DNA from 2 places in the Kitasatospora cystarginea genome. Region 1 is predicted to be linked to the other one. Evidence: riboswitches for the same ligand, from Rfam matches in the RefSeq annotation. Region 1 holds a riboswitch; the other holds the start of a gene.
What was found. Region 1 has a riboswitch for glycine ahead of gcvP (aminomethyl-transferring glycine dehydrogenase). Riboswitches for the same ligand answer to the same signal wherever they lie in the genome.
Positions count from the first base shown of each region.

Region 1 (6,931 bases):
CGGTCGGAGAGGCGACGCAGGTAACGCAGCATCGCGGTCTCCGAGCGGTGGTCGTGGAAGACCGGGTGGGTGAGGTACTCGTCCTCGCGCAGCAGCGCGGCGGGCAGCGCCTCGGCGTTCTCGTCCAGCTCGACGCCCTCGATGCCGAAGGCGGCGAGGACGGCGGCCAGGGTTTCGCGGGTGGTGGTCTCGTCGCAGGAGATCGACACGGTGTCGGCGTCGGCCTGGTACAGGTTGACGCCACCCGCGCGGGCGGCGTCCACGACCGCGGCGGCCCGGCCCGGGACGCGGGCGGTGACGGTGTCGAAGAACTCACCGTGCAGCAGCTCGACGCCACCGGCCTTCAGACCCTCTGCCAGCGCGGCGGCGTAGCGGTGGGTGCGGCGGGCGATGTCGGCGAGGCCGTCGGGGCCGTGGTAAACGGCGTACATGGAGGCCATCACGGCCAGCAGCACCTGGGCGGTGCAGATGTTGCTGGTGGCCTTCTCGCGGCGGATGTGCTGCTCGCGGGTCTGCAGCGCCAGCCGGTAGGCGCGGTTGCCGTCGGCGTCCACCGAGACACCGACCAGGCGGCCGGGCAGGTTGCGGGCGTACTCGGCACGGACGGCCAGGTAGCCGGCGTGCGGGCCGCCGAAGCCCATCGGCACACCGAAGCGCTGCGAGGTGCCGCAGGCGATGTCGGCGCCGAGCGAGCCCGGGGACTTCAGCAGGGTGAGGGCCAGCAGGTCGGCGGCGACGGCGACGATCGCGCCCAGGCCGTGCGCCTGCTCGATCACCGGGGCGAGGTCGCGGACCACACCGGTGGCACCGGGGTACTGGAGCAGCACACCGAAGACGCCGCGCTCGGCGATCTCGGCCGGGATGCCGTCCGACAGGTCGGCGACGACCACCTCGACGCCGGTCGGCACCGCACGGGTGTTGATCACCGCGACGGTCTGCGGCAGGGTCTCGGCGTCGACCAGGAAGACACCGCCCTTGACCTTGGTGACCCGGCGGGCCAGCGCCATCGCCTCGGCGGCGGCGGTGCCCTCGTCCAGCAGCGAGGAACCGGAGGTGGCGAGCCCGGTCAGGTCGGAGACCAGGGTCTGGAAGTTGAGCAGCGCCTCCAGGCGGCCCTGGGAGATCTCCGGCTGGTACGGGGTGTAGGCGGTGTACCAGGCCGGGTTCTCCAGCACGTTGCGGAGGATCACCGGCGGGGTGAACGTGCCGTAGTAGCCGAGACCGATCATCGGCTGCAGGACCTGGTTGCGCGAGGCGAGTTCACGCAGCTCTGCAAGCACCTGGGCCTCGCTGCGACCGGCGGGCAGGCCGAGCGCGGTGAGGCTGCGGATGGCCTCCGGCACGGCGGCGTCGGACAGCTCGTCCAGCGAGCCGTAGCCCACCTGCGCCAGCATCTTGTCCTGGGCGGCGGTGTCGGGGCCGATGTGGCGGGTCTCGAAGGGGCTGGCCTGCTCAAGCTCGGCGAGCGTCGGCTGGGCGTTCATGGGGGTCGAGGCCTCCTGGTCGCGGACCGGCGGGGGGGTGCACACGTCGTTGGGCTCCGCCGCTGTGGGAGCGGTGGTCCGATGTGCGTGTGAACCCGACAGGCCTCCCCCTCTGTCATCGGGACCTGAGAGCTTCGCCGCGCGGGAGGCCCGGGGGGCGTCCATCGGCTTGCACCGTCGGTGAGGGTGGTGCCGCCGGCTCCCGCGCCAACAGCCCTGCCCTGCTTTCCAGAGTGACCTAGCCCACACGGTACGGATGCCTGAGAGATTCCGGGGAGGGTTTGCTCCTTCGGCGCCCCACTTCCCGCAGTTCAACGGGGATTGGGGACTCTCCCGAGCGGGCTCGGCGGTCGCGCCCAGGGTACCAGCGGAAACCCCGCAGATCACCGGTCGGTCGGGAGCGATCGGGCGGAACACCGACGACCCCGGACAGCCCAACGCCCTCCCGTACGGCTGCCTTCGGGTAGCCGCTGTCCGACTTGATGGCTTTTCGTGTGAAGTGGCGGTCGGACAGCTCCTCCAAGCCGCCCACCAGACGGGATTCCCCCAGGAGCACGTAGTGGAGGACGGCGTGCAGACCGACATCGATCCGCGGGACCTGATCGGCCACAAGGCGGTCGACCGGAACGGTGACAAGATCGGCACGGTCGACGAGGTCTATCTCGACGACGCGACGGGTGAGCCCGAGTGGGCCGCGGTGCGAACCGGGATCTTCGGCCGGGATGCCTTCGTCCCGCTGACCACCAGTGAGTTCTCGGGCGACGAACTCAGGGTCCCGTACGACAAGTCACTGATCAAGGAATCGCCAGACTTCGGCGTCGGGCAGCACCTCTCGCCCGCACAGGAGCTGCAGCTCTACCGCTACTACGGCCTGGACGCGAGCGCCCCCTCGGCGGCACCCGCAAACCGCACCTCGAAGACCACCGACCGGGACTTCGGCTCCGTCGGGTCGACCGGACCGCACCCGCCCGCCACCCAGCCCACGCCCGCGGCAGCCCCCGCACCTGCCACACCCCCGGCGCCCTCCGCACCCGCCACTCCGGCAGCACCCGCCACCGGGGAGCGCGCGACGGCCGGCTTCACACCGCCGACTCAAGCTCCGGCTCCGACTCCAAGCCCGACCGCACAGCCTGCCACGCCGCCGGCCGACCACGTCAAGAGCCCCGCCGTGGCGGACAGGCCCGCCCTCAGAACCACCGGGTCCAACGGGCGGGCGGTGCACGCCCCCACCCCGGACCGGGCGGCCGCCCAGGGCGCGCCGGCCGGGCCCATCGAGATCACCTGCCGCGAGGAGCGCCTCGACATCAGCACCGAGTGGCACGTCCTCGGCACCGCGCGGCTGCGCAAGTACGTGACCACCGAGTCCGTGGAGCGCCGGGTACGGCTCGCCCGGGAGCGGGTTCGGGTCGAGCGCGTGCCAGTGACCGAGTCCGAGCGGGCCGCACTGAGCGACCAGGAGCTCGCCGACGCGGTCGAGGAGGTGACCCTGCGCGAGGAGCGGCCGGTGCTGCGCAAGTACCTGGCGCCGGTCGAGCGGGTGCGCCTGGTGGTCGAGCGGTACACCGAGGAGCAGGTGATCCGCGAGGAGCTGCGCCGGGAGCAGGTCGAGGTGTACGACAGCACCACCCCGGACGCTCCCACCACCCCGGGCGCGACGCCCTCCACCCCACCGCCCGCCCGTCCCGAACCGCTGCGCCACGCCTGACCCGTCGCTTCGCTTCCAGCCCCGGCACCGGACGAAACGGAGCCGGGGCGACCGGTTTGCCTAATTTTCAACCGTAGATATTTGACAGTCTGAACTATCCATGTGCATCGTTACTTCAGTTCGTTGACTTTCGCCCTTGGCCACAACCGCCGAGGGACCTGAACTGGAGGAAGAACCGTGAGTGAGGCACCACAGCCCAGCTCCACGGCCGAGAAGCCGAGCAGCGCACGAGTGCTGCCCGCTCTGATCCTGGCGATGCTGGCGTTCAGCGTGGTGCAGACCGCGGTCGTCCCGATCCTGCCGTCGCTGGCCAAGGAGCTGCACACCGCCGGCTCCAACATCACCTGGCTGATGACGGCCAACCTGCTCTCCGCCGCCGTGCTGACCCCGCTACTGGGGCGCTTCGGCGACCTGCGCGGCCGCAAGCCGATGCTGCTGATCTCACTGGCCGGCCTGGTCGCCGGCTCCGCCCTCGCGGTCGGCACCCACTCCTTCACCTGGCTGGTCGTCGCCCGCGTCCTGCAGGGCGCCGGCGGTGGCGTGCTCCCGCTGGCGATCAGCATCGTCCGTGACGAGCTCCCCCGGGAGAAGGTCACCGGCGGCGTCGCCGCGATCTCCGCCTCGATGGGCGTCGGCTCGGGCCTCGGCCTGGTCGCCACCGGCCTGCTGCTGGAGCACTGGAGCTACAAGTCCATCTTCTGGATGGGCCTGATCTTCGGCTTGATCGCGGTCGCTCTGGTCGCCCTGCGCGTCCCCAAGGACCCGGTCGTCGACAAGGACGGCGGCGCCGACCCGCTCGGCGCGCTCACCCTGGCCGGCTGGCTCTGCGCCCTGCTGGTCGCCGTCAGCCAGGGCAACCACTGGGGCTGGACCTCGACCAAGACCCTGGGCCTGTTCGCCGTCGCCGCCGTGGTCGCCCTGATCTGGATCGCCATCGAGGTCAAGGTCAGCCACCCGCTGGTGGACATGAAGATGATGTCCCGCCCGGCCGTCGCCTTCACCAACATCTCCGGCCTGCTCATCGGCTTCGGGATGTACGGCTCCTTCATGGTGATCAGCAACTTCGCCCAGACCCCCGCGAAGTTCGCCCACTACGGCTTCACCGCCACCGTGCTGCACGCAGGCGTGATGCTGCTGCCCTCCGCCATCGGCTCGATGGTCGCCGCCCCCGTCGGCGCCCTGCTGATCGCCCGCAGCGGCCCGCGTCTGCCGCTGGTCCTCGGCGGAGCGCTCGGCGCCGCCTCGATGGCCTACCTGGCCGTCCGGCACAGCGCCGAGGGTGACATCTACCTCGCCTCCGCCGTCTTCGGCCTCGGCGTCGGCCTCGCCTACGCCGCGATGCCCGCGTACATCAACGGCGCCGTCCCGGCCGAGCAGAGCGGTATCGCCAACGGCATGAACGCCGTACTGCGCACCGTCGGCGGCGCCATCGGCACCGCCGTGATGGGCGCGATCCTGACCGGCGACACCATGAAGTTCCCGATCCCGCTGCCGATCCAGTTGCCCACGCTGGACGCCTACAAGCACGCGTTCTGGGTCGCCGCCGCGATGTGCCTGGTGGCCGCCGTGGTGCCGTTCGCGATCCGGCGCATCAAACCCGCCACCGCCGTTCCGGTGGCGAGCGGCTCCGAGTCGGAGCTGGTCGAGACCGGCGTCTGACGAGGCGCCCGCCCTCGCGCTCAGGGACAGGGCGCGAGGGGACTGGGCCCCGGCGGGCGGTGAGGGCATCGCGACCCGCCCAGGGCCCGGCCCGACAGGTGGCCCCGTACCCGGATGTCTCCGGGTACGGGGCCACAGCGTTTCCGCGTGCTTGCTGAAACGTTTCACCATCCATCGGCACGGGCTTACGGCTACTGCCGCAGAGGAAGCGGGTCCGCGGGCTCCAGCCCCGGATCGTCGATCGCGAACGTCCTGACCCGCCCCGGCGGGCCGTACGGCGTCTCGAACCGTACGGTGACCCGGCCGACCCCGCTGCCCTGGACCCACCCCGGGCCGTACTCGGCGTGCGTCACGTCCTGCCCCGGGAGCCAGCGCCGCCCGGTCGGCGGCACGACGTCCTTCGCCCGCGCTTCGCCCGGTTCGGGCTCCGAAGGCTCCTCCGTCGCGTCGGCGGCTTCCCCCGCCTCGGCCGTCGCCTGCGCCTGCGCCTGCGCCGCAGCCTGGGCGAAGAGGTCCTCCTGGGTGAAGTCGGCCAGCTGGGACACCCCGACCCCGAGCAGCCGCACCCCGCCGGTGATGTCCACCTGCATCGCCAGTCGCCGCGCCGTCTCGGCGATCACCCCCTCGTCGTCGGTCGGCGCCCGCAGGGTCTCCGACCTGGTCAGGGTCGAGAAGTCGAACCGCCGGACCTTCAGCACCACCGTCCGGCCCGAGCGTCCCGCCGCCCGCAGTCGCTGGACGCAGCGCGCCGTCAGCACCTCCACCTGGCGCAGGATGACGTCCCGGTCGGCCAGATCCACCTCGAAGGTGTCCTCCACCGAAACCGACTTCGCGTCCCGGTCCGGCACCACCGCGCGCTCGTCAAGCCCTATGGACGTCGCGTACAGCCCCGTCCCGTGCGCCCGGCCGAGCAGTTGGACCAGTTCCTCTTCGCCCGCCTCCGCCAGATCGGCCACCGTCGCCAGGCCCACCCGCCGCAGCGCCTGCTCGGTGGCCGGGCCGACCCCGGGCAGCGCCCGGACCGGCAGCGGACTCAGCACCGCCCGCTCGGATCCGATCCCGATCAGCACCAGGCCGTCCGGCTTGGCCTGCTCCGAGGCGATCTTCGCCATCAGCTTCGAGCCGGCCGCGCCCACCGAACCGGTCAGCGCCGTCCGCGCATGGATGTCCGCGCGCAGGTCCTCCGCGATCGCCCGCACCAGTTGGGCCCCCTCCTGCGGGCCGGCGTCGGCCAGCGCCGGACCGTACGGCCCGGCCTCCAGATCCACGAACGCCTCGTCCAGGCTGAGCGGCTCCACCAGCGGCGACAGCTCCCTCAACAGGCCCATCACGATCTCGCTCACCTGCCGGTACGCCTGGAAGCGCCCAGCCAGGAAGGCCGCGTTCGGACACAGCCGCCGGGCCTGGGCCATCGGCATCGCCGAGTGCACCCCGAAGCGCCTCGCCTCGTACGAGGCGGTGGACACCACCCCCCGGCCGCCCAGGCCGCCGACCACCACCGGTTTGCCGCGCAGGCTGGGCTTGGACGCCTGCTCCACCGCGGCGAAGAAGGCGTCCATGTCGAGGTGGATGATGCTCGGCACTGTCCGCACCTGCCGATCATCCCTCAGGGGTCTGACAACTCCCGTGCGGCGGTCCGCCCGAATCCGCGGAGGTCAGTGCCCCGCCGCGTCCGCCAGCGCCCGGGCGATCCCGTCCTCCCGCGCGCCGAGGAACTGCGGGTCCGGCTTCAGCCAGGCGTTCAGCGCCGCCTTGCCCGCGCCGGGGATCTCCCGCAGTCCGCCGTAGTACCAGGTGGCGTTCCCCGGCTCCGGCACCCCGACCGCGTACGACCTGATGCCTGCCGCCTGGCACAGTGCCAGCGCCCGCCGTACATGGAAGCTCTGGCTTACCAGCACGGCCCGGTCCACTCCGAAGATCCGCCGGGCCCTGGCGCAGGAGTCCCAGGTGTCGAAGCCCGCGTAGTCCTCCACCACCCGGATCCGCGGCACCCCGTGGTCGACCAGGTAGCGGCGCATGGCATCGGGCTCGTCGTAGTCGTCCCGACTGTTGTCACCCGTCACCAGGATGGCCTCCACCTTGC
Region 1 covers NZ_BAAATR010000002.1:403,599-410,529, forward strand. Annotated here, with positions in the region: gene gcvP (aminomethyl-transferring glycine dehydrogenase) at 1-1,484, opposite strand, end outside; glycine riboswitch at 1,590-1,721, opposite strand; glycine riboswitch at 1,723-1,830, opposite strand; gene ABD369_RS03735 (PRC and DUF2382 domain-containing protein) at 2,056-3,189, shown strand; gene ABD369_RS03740 (MFS transporter) at 3,367-4,848, shown strand; gene ABD369_RS03745 (DNA polymerase IV) at 5,040-6,440, opposite strand; gene ABD369_RS03750 (SanA/YdcF family protein) at 6,504-6,931, opposite strand, start outside.

Region 2 (6,931 bases), on a different contig from region 1:
CCGGAGCGCGGCGGCCTTCTCCTCGTCGAAGGAGGGCAGCAGCGTCTCGGCGATGACGTCGGCGACCTCGCGGAAGTCCTCGGCCTGGAAGCCGCGGGTGGCCAGGGCCGGGGTGCCGATGCGCAGGCCGGAGGTGACCATCGGCGGGCGCGGGTCGTTCGGGACGGCGTTGCGGTTGACGGTGATGCCGACCTCGTGCAGCCGGTCCTCGGCGTCCTGGCCGTTCAGCTCGCTGTTGCGCAGGTCGACCAGGACCAGGTGGACGTCGGTGCCGCCGGAGAGGACGGAGACGCCGGCGGCGGCGGTGTCGTCCTGGAGCAGGCGCTCCGCCAGGATCTTGGCACCCTCCAGGGTGCGGCGCTGGCGGTCCTTGAACTCCTCCGAGGCGGCGACCTTGAAGGCCACGGCCTTGGCGGCGATCACGTGCTCCAGCGGGCCGCCCTGCTGGCCGGGGAAGACCGCGGAGTTGATCTTCTTGGCGAACTCGGCCTTGGAGAGGATCACACCGCCGCGGGGGCCGCCCAGGGTCTTGTGGGTGGTGGTGGTGACCACGTCCGCGTACGGGACCGGGGACGGGTGCAGACCGGCGGCGACCAGGCCGGCGAAGTGCGCCATGTCGACCATCAGCAGCGCGCCGACCTCGTCCGCGATGCGGCGGAACTCGGCGAAGTCCAGCTGGCGCGGGTAGGCGGACCAGCCGGCGATGATCAGCTTCGGCTGGTGCTCCTTGGCCAGGCGCTCGACCTCGGCCATGTCGACCAGACCGGTCTTCTCGTCCACGTGGTACGCGGCCACGTTGTAGAGCTTGCCGGAGAAGTTGATCTTCATGCCGTGGGTCAGGTGGCCGCCGTGGGCCAGGCTCAGACCCAGGATGGTGTCACCCGGCTGGATCAGCGCGAACATCGCGGCGGCGTTGGCCTGCGCGCCCGAGTGCGGCTGGACGTTGGCGTGCTCGGCGCCGAACAGCTCCTTGATCCGGTCGATGGCGATCTGCTCGACCACGTCGACGTGCTCGCAGCCGCCGTAGTAGCGCTTGCCGGGGTAGCCCTCGGCGTACTTGTTGGTCAGCACCGAGCCCTGGGCCTCCATGACCGCCACGGGGGCGAAGTTCTCAGAGGCGATCATTTCGAGGGTGGTCTGCTGACGGTGCAGCTCGGCGTCGACCGCCGCGGCGATCTCGGGGTCGAGCGCGTGCAGGGACTGGTTCAGAACCGTCATGGAGATGGGTCTTCCTGTGGGGCGGGGCAGGGGACCTGAGGAGGCGTGGGGCGGCCGCCGCGCTGCGGCCGCCGCCCCCGAAGGGCCGGAAGGGTCAGGCGCCGATGAAGGCGTCGTACCCGGCGGCGTCGAGCAGCTCGTCGGTCGCGGTGACGCGGACCTTGTACAGCCAGCCGCCGGTGAAGGGCTCGCCGTTGACCAGGGCCGGGTCGTCGATGACGGCCTGGTTGATCTCCACGACCTCACCGGTGGCCGGCGAGAACAGGTCGCTGACCGACTTGGTGGATTCGAGCTCGCCACAGGACTCACCCGCGGTGACGGTGTCACCGACGTTCGGGAGCTGGACGTACACGATGTCACCGAGCGCGGTGGCCGCGTGCTCGGTGATGCCGACGGTCGACACGCCGTCCTCGTCGGCGGCGGTCAGCCACTCGTGCTCCTTGCTGTACTGCAGGTGCGTGGGGTTGCTCATGGCGTCATTCTCCAGGATCGCAAGAGGGTAGGGCGAAGCCGTCCGCTGAGCGGACCGGACAGGCGGGGGTTATGAGACGGCCGGGGCGGGCCGTGGGCTCAGCGGGCGCGCTTGTAGAAGGGCAGCGCGACGACCTCGACCGGCTCGTGCTTGCCGCGGACGTCCACCGCAACTGCCGTACCGGGCGCGGCGTGTGCGACGTCCACGTACGCGATGGCGATCGGCTTGCCCAGGGTGGGGGAGGGGGCGCCGGAGGTGATCCGCCCGATCACGGTGCCCTCGGCGTCGACCACCGAGTACTCGGCGCGCGGCACCCGCTTGCCCTCGGAGACCAGGCCGACCAGCTTGCGCGGCGCCTTGGACTCGGCCTCGGCGGCGGCCTGCTCCAGCGCCTTGCGGCCGACGAACTCGCCGCCGCCCGTGGTCTTGTCGAAGCGGACCACCCGGCCGAGCCCGGCGTCGAAGGGGGTCAGCTCGGTGGAGAGCTCGTGCCCGTACAGCGGCATGCCCGCCTCCAGGCGCAGGGTGTCCCGGCAGGACAGGCCGCACGGGACCAGGCCCTTGTCGGCACCGGCCGCGCTCAGCGCGTTCCACAGGTGCTCGGCGTCGCCGGGGGCGCAGAAGACCTCGAAGCCGTCCTCGCCGGTGTAACCGGTACGGGCCAGCCAGACCTGACGGTCGGCCACCGTGGCGGGCAGCAGCGCGTAGTACTTCAGACCCGGCAGGTCGGCGTCGGTGAGCGAGGCCAGGATGGCGTTCGCCTCCGGGCCCTGGACGGCGAGCAGCGCGTAGGCGTCCCGGTCGTCCCGGACCGCGGCGTCGAAGCCGGCCGCGCGCTCGGTGAGCGCGTCCAGCACCACCTGGGCGTTGGAGGCGTTGGCGACCACCATGTACTCGTCCTCCGCGGTGCGGTAGACGATCAGGTCGTCGAGGATGCCGCCGTCCTCGCGGCAGATCATGGTGTAGCGGGCGCGCAGCACGCCGAGCGCCGAGATGAAGCCGACCAGTGCGTGGTCGAGCAGCTCGCCGGCCTGCGGGCCGGAGACGGTGATCTCGCCCATGTGCGACAGGTCGAACAGGCCGGCCTTGGTGCGGACCGCGATGTGCTCCTCGCGCTCGCTGCCGTAGCGCAGCGGCATGTCCCAGCCGGCGAAGTCGGTCATGGTCGCACCGAGGGAGCGGTGCAGGGCGTCGAGCGCGGTGTGACGGAGGGACACGGCGGAACTCCTTGGCTGGGGCACTCAGGGGTTGACCTGCGTACGGGCACACGGGGGTGGAGTCTCCCCGTCTGTCGTCACAACCTGAGAGCTTCACCGCTAACCAAGGATGGCGGCTTGCACCGTGGGTGGGCGCACGGCGCGGCCGTGTCCACTTTCCAGATCTGCCTCGCCCGTGCGGTAGGGGTGCCTGAGAGATTCCGGGGAGGACTTGCTCCTTCGGCGCCGGCCCGTGCCCGTGCAGGGCACTCCGGACTCTCCCGCGCGGGTTCGAACGGCCAGTATGAAATTGGGCGCTGCGTATGAGCGCGCTCATCATGGCATGCCGGGTGGGCCGAGGGGGAGAGGGGTCGGACATCTCCTCCCCAGGTGGGGCGGGTTCACCCTTGCGGTACGGGGGCGCATCGGGGACGGACCGCCTCCCGCTACCCTTCTGGCAGCGGTGGAGACCGGGGCAGCACCCGGTCAGGTTGGAGGGGCAGGAGCCGATGAGCTACCCGGCTGGCGAGACGCAGGCATGGGCTGAGCCCGGTACGGCCCCGACGGGCGGCGGCTGGCCCGCCAACGAGCTGGAGCAGGTGCTCACCGCCGCGCTCGGCGAGCCCGGCGCGACCGCCAGGGTGGTCGAGGTGCTGGCCCGCAGCCAGGTGTGGATCCCGCTGCCGGCCGGTGCCGACCCGCAGGGCGCCTCGCTGGACCTGCCGACCATCGAGCTGGCCGGCGCGCCGTACGTCCCGGTCTTCTCCTCGCAGGAGGTGTTCCTGCAGCACGCCCCCGGGATGCCGTTCGCTGTCGCCCCGGTCTGGGAGTTCGCCCGCGGGCTGCCGCTGGGGGTCGGGATCGCGGTCAACCCTCAGGCCCCGGTGGGCATCCCGATCCCGCCCGAGGGGGTCGGCGAGCTGCGGCGCGGCCCGCAGGGTGACCGCTGGCAGGGGCAGCCGGACGGCGCCAAGGTGGCGCTGCGCGAACCCGAGCCGCACGAGGAGCCGTACGCCTTCCTGGCCGCGGCCGCCGCCGAACTCGCCACTCTGCCCGGGGTGCTGACGGCCCGTCGGGCCTGCGCCTCGGTGGAGGGGGACGCCCCGGCGCTGTTCGTCGGAGTGCAGTTCGACCCCGACCTGCTGACCGATCCGGCACAGGCCAACGAGGCGCTCGGCCGTGCGCTGGGAACCGCCCCGCTGCCGTACGGCGTCCACCTGGTGCTGCTCGACCTGGTCGCCGACCCGGTGGTGGAGTGGCTGCTCACCCGGGTGCAGCCGTTCTACGTCCGGGGCTGAGCTGGTGAGTAAGGGGCGGTGGTGTCAAGTCCGTCGGCGCCGCCCCATAGGCTGCTGCCCGGCAGCGGCGTACGGTCGGGTGAGCGGCCCGCTGTCCGAGTAGCGGCAGCGCGTGCCGACGGACGAGTACGGAGAGGGCCCGACGTGAGCGAGCAGGGCATCGGGGCACCCCGGACCAGGGGGCGGTGGACGCGTACGTCCGCCATGCCCGGAGCGCTCGCCCGGGGCACCCGGCCGGAGGCGGGGGCATGAACGGCACAGTGGCAGGCGGCGCACCGGGCTGGGGCCAGCCCCCGGCCGCACGTCCGGCGGCCGATCCGGCTGCCATCGAGCGTGCCCTGCGCGACGTCGCACCGGAGCGCTGGGAGGCGTACGAGAACCTGCTGCGCGCCCTGGCCGAGGGTCAGGTGTGGATGCTGCTGTGGCACGGCACGCCGGGCAGCCCCGACGCCCAGTACGGGAACATGGACATCGGCGGGCACGGCTACGCACCCGCCGTCACCTCGCCCGAGCAGTTGACCGCGAGCGGCTGGGCCCGCGGCCATGAGGTGATCTCCGGGCTGGAGGTCGCGAACGCGCTCTACCGGACCCGCTGGGGCCTGTGGCTCAATCCCCATGTGCCGGGCGGCGGCATCGGCGTCCCGTGGGCCGACCTGCGCCGGATCGCGGCCGGGCTGGACCGGCTGCCCGCGGGGCCGCTCCAGCTGGGCGAACCCCAGGTGCAGGCACCCCAGTTCTACGCGGTGCTGGAGCAGCAGGCCTCCGAGGTGCGCCCGCTGCGCTCGCTGCGCCGGGCCTGGGTGCAGCCGGCCCTCGGCGAACCGTACCTGGCGATCGGGCTGGACCTGTACGACACCTCGCCGCCCGCCGTCGAGGCCGCCCGGGCCCTGGTGCAGCGGGCGGCCGCCCATGCGCCAGAGGGGCTAGCGGTCTCCACCGTGCTGATGGCCGACGACTACGACCCGGTCGCGATGTGGCTGCGCGCCTGCGCCCGCCCGTTCTTCGACCGCGACGCCTGGCAGGGCCACCCGACCCGCTGACCGGGGAGACCCCCCGGAGGGAGGGCGACCGCGTGACCGGCCGCCCGCCGAGCCGCAATCCCGCCCGGGCGGCCCTGTGGGCGCCGGGTGGCCGCAGGGCTCGGACGGCGTGTCAGTTCGCATGCGTGTGGCATCTTACCGGCACTGCGCCAGGTGGCTGAAGGGCCTCATGCGGCCGGATTCACCGTGCATGCCCGCAGATCACAGCTTTGCATCCTTCGGCTGCCAGGGCTGGCGCAAGGTTGTCCGAATGACGGAGAGTCTGCGCAAGCAATGACGGCGCCCGCCCCACAAGGGCGACATCGCGCCGACTGCCTGACCCCGCGCGCTGTGCACGCTGCGCGGCAGCACTTCGGCATGTCCTGCTCCGAATGCAACTCCCGCACCACTTGGCACTGTTCGCACTTCCACCGCGCGCCCGACGTCCGGCGCGATGTCAAGTGCACCCGTGAACAATCACTTCTTCACTGCCGCACCCGGGCACCACCGCACCGACGCACCCGCACCACACCGCAAATGTCGCGACAACCGGACCGTCCTCGGCCCGGGCCCTGACCGGGTCCGGTCACTCCGGGTACGGCCAGGACCGTGGGCCGGCCACCGTCGGCGAGGGGAACGAACTGACACATGACCACACCCACCGAGACCACCGGGTCCGCCCCTGAAGCCGGACCCGCCGAGGCCCCGTCGAAGCAGATCGAGGGCCGCTCACCGGGCCGGATCGCCTGGAGCCGGTTGAAACGCGACAAGATAGCCATGGCCGGCGGCATAGTGGTGATCCTGCTGATCCTGGCGGCGATCCTCGCGCCGGTACTGACCTCGCTGTTCGGCCATCCGGCGGACCAGCCGCATCCGGACCAGATCAACGCGGACACCGGCCTTCCCAAGCACCCCTTCGGCGGGATCAGCGGCGACTTTCTGCTGGGCGTCGACCCGGTCTTCGGCCGTGACGTCTTCAGCCGCATCGTTCACGGCGCCCAGATCTCGCTCACCGTGGCCTTCCTCTCCGCCGGCGTCTCGGTGGTGATCGGTGTACTGATGGGCGTCGCCGCCGGCTACTTCGGCGGCTGGGTGGACGCGGCGATCAGCCGGGTGATGGACGTCCTGCTGGCCTTCCCCCAACTGCTCTTCAGTATCGCGCTGGTGTCCGTGATGCCCGACAGACTGCTCGGGCTGAGCGGAACCGGCGTCCGAATGGCGATTCTGGTCCTGGTGATCGGCTTCTTCGGCTGGCCCTACATCGGACGCATCGTCCGCGGTCAGGCGCTGTCGATGCGCGAACGCGAATTCGTGGACGCGGCTCGCAGCCTCGGCGCCGGCAGTGGTCACATCCTGCTGCGCGAGCTGCTCCCGAACCTGGTGGCGCCGGTCCTGGTCTATGCGACCCTGATCATCCCCACCAACATCCTGAGCGAAGCGGCACTCAGCTTCCTCGGCGCCGGCGTCAAGCCGCCGACGCCCTCCTGGGGACAGATGCTCTCCGACGCCACCAAGATCTACCAGGTCGATCCCACCTACATGGTGATCCCGGGCCTCGCGATCTTCATCACCGTGCTCGCCTTCAACCTCTTCGGTGACGGGCTGCGCGACGCGCTCGACCCCAAGGGCAACTGAGCCCGCTGCACCACCCCAACTCCCAAGGCCGGCCGGCCGTTTCCGGCCACTGCCCGACTCGGGTGCCCCACAGCCCTCGGCGGACCGCTCAGG
Region 2 covers NZ_BAAATR010000040.1:27,016-33,946, forward strand. Annotated here, with positions in the region: gene glyA (serine hydroxymethyltransferase) at 1-1,218, opposite strand, end outside; gene gcvH (glycine cleavage system protein GcvH) at 1,313-1,690, opposite strand; gene gcvT (glycine cleavage system aminomethyltransferase GcvT) at 1,789-2,907, opposite strand; glycine riboswitch at 3,076-3,180, opposite strand; gene ABD369_RS32095 (enhanced serine sensitivity protein SseB C-terminal domain-containing protein) at 3,396-4,184, shown strand; gene ABD369_RS32100 (enhanced serine sensitivity protein SseB C-terminal domain-containing protein) at 4,433-5,224, shown strand; gene ABD369_RS32105 (ABC transporter permease) at 5,852-6,838, shown strand.
Region 2: linked by a shared signal. The riboswitch ahead of gcvT (glycine cleavage system aminomethyltransferase GcvT) and the one ahead of gcvP (aminomethyl-transferring glycine dehydrogenase) in region 1 are both predicted to bind glycine.